Linked DNA regions of Modestobacter italicus. The main gene of each other region encodes a partner of the protein of the gene in region 2 in a complex. Links are inferred from orthologs where the notes say so. Each region holds a gene or a part of one and is shown on either strand. Other genes may lie near its edges.

What was found.
Region 1: the proteins of dnaN (region 2) and MODMU_RS02665 are in contact, whole or in part, in a cryo-EM structure (PDB 8GIZ), measured with the Escherichia coli proteins. The link is inferred for Modestobacter italicus from one-to-one orthologs.

What each region holds. Positions count from the first base shown.
Region 1 is NC_017955.1:554,039-557,375, reverse strand. Bases 107-3,135 are described here. They hold MODMU_RS02665 (DNA polymerase III subunit gamma and tau), read right to left. Parts: upstream 2,742-3,135; coding sequence 471-2,741; downstream 107-470. Other genes in these bases: MODMU_RS02660 (YceI family protein), read right to left, coding at 2,788-3,135; MODMU_RS02670 (DHA2 family efflux MFS transporter permease subunit), read left to right, coding at 107-393. Outside these bases: more of MODMU_RS02670, read left to right, coding at 1-106; more of MODMU_RS02660, read right to left, coding at 3,136-3,337. UniProt on the Escherichia coli protein: Part of the beta sliding clamp loading complex, which hydrolyzes ATP to load the beta clamp onto primed DNA to form the DNA replication pre-initiation complex.
Region 2 is NC_017955.1:1,564-4,843, reverse strand. Bases 97-3,068 are described here. They hold dnaN (DNA polymerase III subunit beta), read right to left. Parts: upstream 2,179-3,068; coding sequence 1,015-2,178; downstream 97-1,014. Other genes in these bases: dnaA (chromosomal replication initiator protein DnaA), read right to left, coding at 2,785-3,068; gnd (phosphogluconate dehydrogenase (NAD(+)-dependent, decarboxylating)), read right to left, coding at 97-891. In the rest of the region: more of gnd, read right to left, coding at 1-96; more of dnaA, read right to left, coding at 3,069-3,280. UniProt on the Escherichia coli protein: Confers DNA tethering and processivity to DNA polymerases and other proteins. Acts as a clamp, forming a ring around DNA (a reaction catalyzed by the clamp-loading complex) which diffuses in an ATP-independent manner freely and bidirectionally along dsDNA.

The DNA.
Region 1 (3,337 bases), 550 kb from region 2 along the record:
AGCGGCTACTGGACCCACGTCTTCCCGGGCCTGGTGGTCGTCGGCCTCGGCCTCGGCCTGGCGATCGCCCCGGCGTTCGCCGCCGCCACCCTCGGGGTGGACCGCACCGACGCCGGGGTGGCCTCGGCGGCGGTGAACACCTTCCAGCAGATCGGTGGCTCGATCGCCACCGCGGTGCTCAGCGCGCTGGCCGCCGCGGCCGCCACCGACGCCCTGGCCGGGGTGGACCCGGGCGACCCGGCCGCGCTGCTGGAGGCCTCGGTGAGCAGCTACACCACGGTGTTCGCCTGGTCGGCGGCCATCTTCGCCGCCGGCGCGGTCATCTCCGCGGTGCTGCTGCCGCACGGCGCGGTCGAGCAGGACCCGGACGCCGCCCCGGTCATCGCGCACTGAGGAAGGACCCCCTCGCCCCCGGCCCCCTCGCAGGGGCCCGCGGCACGCGGAGCGTGTTGTGGGGGGCGAGGGGGTCCTTACTCGATGGGGCGGGCGCCCAGCTGCGTGCGCAGCAGCTGGAGCGCTGCCGCCTCCGGGTCGAGCGGGGGCGGGGCGTCCGCACCGTCGGGGGTGACCTCGGCGGCCCGCTCGGCCATCAGCTCGTCGGCCTCGGCGCTCTCCGCGGCCTGCACCGCAGCCCGCGCCGCCTCCGGGGTCGGGGCCGGACCGGCCGCCGGCTGCCCCGGGGCGTCGACGACGGCCTGCACCTTCCACCGGACGCCGAGCAGCTCCTGCAGCGCCTGCCGGACGATGTCCTTGTTCAGGTCGTCGCCGAGCATCTTGGCCAGCGCCGGTGAGGTGGCCACCAGGGTGAGCGTGCCGTTGGTCAGGTCGTGCACCTGCGCGCTCTTGAGCAGCGCCTCCGTGGTGCGCTTGTGCCGCTTCACCACCGCGAGCAGCTCCGGCCAGATCCGCCGGACGTCGACGGTGGTCAGCTCGCCGTCTCCCCCGCCCGGCTCCTCGGGGTTCGCCGAGACCAGCGGCGTCGGCTCACCCCCGCGCGGTGCGGGAGCCGACTCCGCCGCAGCGCGCGGCGCCGGAGCAGGCGTCGAGGCGGGCGGGGCAGCCGGAGCCGCCGGCTCGGGCTGCGGCGCCCGTGCCGGAGCCGGGGCCTGCGTGGGTGCGGCGGCGCGGGTCGGCTGCGGCCAGTCCTCGTCGTCGGTCGGCTCGGGCGGCAGCGGCACGTCGGGCTCCCCCGCCGCCACCGGCGGCCGCGGCCGCACTGTCGGCGGCCCGTCACCGGCCGAACCGGACGACGCGGGGGCCGGCGCGGGAGCGGAGGCCATCGCGCCCGGACGGGCGGTGACCGGCCAGCCGTCGTCGCCCTCCGGGGCCGCGGCCGCCGGTGTGGGGGCGGCGACCGGACCGGCCGTCGCCGCCGCACGGGCCTGGGACGGCCGCACGTAGGCCGGGCGGGCGGCGGCCGGAGCAGCTGCGGCCGAGGCTGCCGCGACCGCAGCAGCGGGCGCCGGCTCGCGCTGCGGCGCCGGCGCACGCTCCACCGGGGCGGGGGCAGGTGCGGGGCGCACCGGTGCGGCCGGGGCGGCGGCGACCGCGGGCTCGGGACGGCCGGCGTGCTCGCCGGCGATCGACATCCGCCGCTCCAGGCGCTCCAGCCGCTGCAGCGTCGCGGCAGCCGAGTCGTCGACGCCGGGGAGCAGCATCCGGGCGCAGACCAGCTCCAGCAGGAGCCGCGGCGCGGTGGTGCCGCGCATCTCGGTCAGGCCCTCGTGCACGGTGTCGGCCAGCCGGGACAGCGTCGCCGCGCCCAGCGCCTGCGCCTGCCGGGACATCAGGTCCAGCCGGTCGGGCGGGCAGTCCAGCAGCCCGTTGCCGCCGGCCTCGGGGACGGCGTTGAGCACGATCAGGTCGCGCAGCCGGTCGAGCAGGTCGGTGGCGAACCGGCGCGGGTCGTGCCCGGCCTCCACCACCCGGTCGACGGCCTGGAAGACCCCGGGCGCGTCGGCGGCCGCCAGCGCGTCGACGGCCTCGTCCAGCAGCGCCTCGTCGGTGACGCCGAGCAGCCCGACCGCGGTGCGGTAGGTGACGCCCTCGGGCCCCGCGCCGGCCAGCAGCTGGTCGAGGATGGACAGCGAGTCGCGCACCGACCCACCGCCGGCCCGCACCACCAGCGGGAAGACCGTCGGCTCGACCTGCACGCCCTCGGCGGCGCAGGTCTTCTCCAGCAGCCCGCGCAGCGTGCTCGGCGGCACCAGCCGGAACGGGTAGTGGTGGGTGCGCGAGCGGATGGTCGGGAGGACCTTCTCCGGCTCGGTCGTGGCGAAGACGAAGACCAGGAACTCCGGCGGCTCTTCGACCACCTTCAGCAGGGCGTTGAAGCCCTGCGTGGTGACCATGTGCGCCTCGTCGACGATGTAGACCTTGTAGCGGCTGTGCACCGGCGCGAAGAACGCCTTCTCGCGCAGGTCGCGGGCGTCGTCGACACCACCGTGGCTGGCCGCGTCGATCTCCATGACGTCGATGGAGCCCGGGCCGTCGGGGGCCAGCGAGATGCACGAGCCGCAGACCCCGCACGGCGTCGACGTCGGGCCCTGCTCGCAGTTGAGCGAGCGCGCCAGGATCCGCGCCGAGGACGTCTTGCCGCAGCCGCGCGGGCCGCTGAACAGGTAGGCGTGGTTGATCCGCCCGCTGTCGACGGCGTTCATCAGGGGCGCGGTGACGTGCTCCTGACCGACCACCTCGGCGAAGGTCGCCGGGCGGTACTTCCGGTAGAGCGCCAGAGCCACGCCCTGAGGCTACGTGCCCGCACCGACGATCCGGACGAGGCCGGACTCAGAGGGTCAGGTGCAGGAAGAACTCCACGGCACCCTGGTCGTCCACCCGGACGAAGCCCAGGTTCGGCGCGTCGATCCCGTAGTCGCCGAAGGTCACCGGGACAGACCCGGAGACGTCGACCCCGGCACCGGTGCGGACGACGGAGATCTCCGTCTGCACCTGCTGGGTGACCCCCTTGAGGGTCAGCTCCCCGGTCACCGGCACGGTCACCGGGGTGCCGGTCAGCTCGGGCAGGTCGGCCGGCTGGGTGACCGAGAACGTCGCGGTCGGGTTCGCGTCGACGTCCATGACGTTGCCGCGGAAGTAGGAGTCCCGCTGCCCGCTGTCGGTGGCGATCGAGGCGACGTCGACGCTCAGGTCGGCGTCGGCCAGGTCGCCGCCGGTGATGACCACGCTGCCGGTGACCTGGTCGGTGGTGCCCGCGACGGTCGCGTCGGCGCCGTTGAGCACCTCGTGCACGCGGTAGCCGGCCGACGAGCCCGCGGCCACGGTCCAGGTGCCGTCGGTGTCGTTGACCAGGGCGGCGTCCGAGGGCTGGACCTGGACG
Region 2 (3,280 bases):
CCGCAGCGCGGCGACGGCCTTCATGGTCGGGGAGTCGTCCTGCCGGGAGGCGAACCGGGCGAACAGCGACGCGGAGATCGCCGGCATCGGGACGGCGTGCTCGATCGCCTGCTCGACGGTCCACCGGCCCTCGCCGGAGTCCTCGGCGTAGCCGGTGATCTTGTCCAGGCCCGGATCCTCCTGCAGCGCCTTGACCAGCAGGTCCAGCAGCCAGGAGCGGATGACGGTGCCCTGGGTCCAGGAGGCGATGACGCCGGGGACGTCCTCCACCAGGTCGACGGCGGCCAGCAGCTCGTAGCCCTCGCCGTAGGCCTGCATCATCGCGTACTCGATGCCGTTGTGGACCATCTTGGCGAAGTGCCCGGCACCGACCGGACCGGCGTGCACGAAGCCGACGCCGGGCATCTCGTTGCCCTGCTCGTCGTGCGGCGCCGGCGGCTTGAGCGCGTCGAACACCGGCTGGACCTTGGCGACGTCCTCGGCGGTGCCGCCGACCATCAGCGCGTAGCCGTTCTGCAGGCCCCAGACGCCGCCGGAGACGCCGGCGTCGACGTAGCCGATGCCCTTCTCGGCCAGCTCGTCGGCGTGGACCTTGTCATCGGTGAACTTGGAGTTGCCGCCGTCGACGACCACGTCGCCGGGGCTCAGCAGCTCACCGAGCTCGCGCACGGTCGAGCGGGTCGGGTCACCGGACGGGACCATCACCCAGACCACCCGCGGCGCCTCGAGGGCGTCGACCAGGCCCTGCAGGCTGTCGACGTCCCGCGCGCCCGGTGACCGGTCGTACCCGATCACCTCGTGACCGGCGCGGCGCACGCGCTCGGCCATGTTGCCGCCCATCTTGCCCAGCCCGACCAGCCCCAGCTGCACGTCCTGCTCCTCAGACTCGATGTCTCGCTCGTGTGCCGCGGTCGTCCGCGGCGGGTCTCGTGGGCGCGCGCAGCGCTGCGGGGCCCGGAGACCTCATCGTCCACGCCCCGCTGCCGCGCCGCACACCCGGCCCGGCCTGGTCGTTCAGCCGGGCAGCCGCACCGGCATGATCAGGTAGCGGTAGCTGCCGCCCCGCTCGGCCGGCTTCCCGCCGCCTCCGGCCTCGTCGGAGGTGGGCTCGGCCACCCCGGACAGGACGGCGGGCTTCAGCGCGGTGGTGAAGTCCATCCGGGCCCGGTCGGTGTGCACCGCGGCCAGCCCGTCGAGCAGGAACGTCGGGTTGAAGCCGATGGTCAACGGGTCGCCGTCGAACTCGACGTCGCAGCGCTCCTCGGCCTGGCCCTCGTCGTCGGTGCCGCCGGCGCGCAGGGTCACCTGGCCGGGGGTGAACTCGCAGCGCAGCGGCGTGCCGCGCTCGGCGACCAGCGCGACCCGCTTGGCGGCGTCGGTGAACAGCCCGACCGGCAGCGTCGCGAACGACGCGGACTCGCTGGGCATGATCGCCCGGTACTTCACGAACTCGGCGTCCAGCAGCCGGGTGGTGGTCTGCCGGTCCTTGCCCGACAGGCCCAGGATGCCCTCGCCGGAGCCGCCGGAGGACAGCGACAGGGTGACCTCCGGGCCGCTGGTCAGCGTCTTGGCCGCGTCGGCGAGCGTGCGGGCCGGCACCAGGACGGCGGCGGAGAGCCCGGAGGACTCCGGCCGCCACGCGAACTCGCGCACCGCCAGCCGGTAGCGGTCGGTGGCGGCGAGGGTGACCAGGTCGTCCTCGATCTCCAGCCGGACGCCGGTGAGCATCGGCAGGGTGTCGTCGCGGCCGGCCGCCACCGCCACCTGGCTGACCGCCTCGGCGAAGGCGTCGCTGTCGACCGTCCCCGCGGTGGAGGGCAGCGAGGGCAGCGACGGGTAGTCCTCGACCGGCAGGGTCGGCAGGCTGAACTTCGCGTTGCCGCAGGAGATGGCGAGCCGGGCGCCCTCGGCGACGACGTCGACCGGGTGCGGCGGCAGCGCGCGGGTGATCTCGGCGAGCAGCCGGCCGGGGACCAGCGTCCGGCCGCCCTCGCTGGCCTGCACGTCGACCTCGGACCGGGCCGAGACCTCGTAGTCGAAGCCGGAGACCGACAGCTGGCTGCCCTCGACCTCCAGCAGGATCCCGGCGAGCACCGGCACCGAAGGGCGCGGCGGCAGGCTGCGCGCCGTCCACGCGACGGCCTCGGCGAGCACCTCACGTGCCACCCGGAACTTCATCTCAGACCCACCCCTTGCCGACGTGCGCTGCTCGTCCGCCCCGGCTCCTCCGGTGCGGCTGCGGCGCCCATCCTCTCCCGAGGGACCCCCTGCGTGGCCAGCCCCTCTTCTGAGAGCACTGCTCTGCCGCCGCGTCCCCACCCAGAATGTGGTTCAAGGACACCCTGGGAGAAGTACTTCATCTTCCTCATCACGGCTGTGGACCCTGGGGATCGGACCCCTTTGCGCTGGTCAACCCGTGAACAGCCCTGTTGGCCCGCTGTGGGCAGGTGACCGTCTCCCTGTGTCGACACGTGGACAACTCGACAGCTGTGCACCGTCGCCGGCCCGTCTCCACCCCTGGTCCCCTGGTCACGCCCAGGTCCGTCCCCACCCCGTGTGCACCGGGGCGCGTGTCCACCGCCGCCGGTGTCGACATGTGGACACATCGGGGACGACGACGGGGTCGCCGGCAGCACTCCCCGGCCCGTCACCGGAGGGAGCGGTCGGCGGCGGGCCCGGGACCTGCGCACGGTCGACGGCCGCGGTGATCCCCAACCTGTGCACAGATCTGGGGACAAGGCGACATGTCACGCGGACGGGTGACCACCGCGCGGTGGACAACCGCTACTGGCGGGCGCGGCTCTTGATCCGTGCGGTGAGCTCGGTGACCTGCGTGTAGGTGGCCCGCCGCTCGCTCATCAGCCCGGTGATCTTCTTGACCGCGTGCATGACCGTGGTGTGGTCCTTGCCGCCGAAGGAGGCACCGATCCGCGGCAGCGAGAGCTCGGTCAGCTCCCGGCACAGGTACATCGCGATCTGCCGGGCGTTGACCAGCGTGCGGCTGCGGTTGGAGCCCTGCAGCTCCTCCATCGTCACGGAGAAGTACTCCGCGGTGGCCGCCATGATGATCGCCGCGGTGATCTGCGGGCCCTGCTCGTCGCTGATCAGGTCCTTGAGCACCAGCTCGGCCAGCGCGAGGTCGACCGGTTGCTTGTTCAGGCTGGCGAAGGCGGTGACCCGGATCAGCGCGCCCTCGAGCTCGCGGATGTTGGTCTGCACCTTGCTGGCGATGAACTCCAGGACGGCGTCCGGCGCCTGCAGCCGCTCGCCCCAGGCCTTC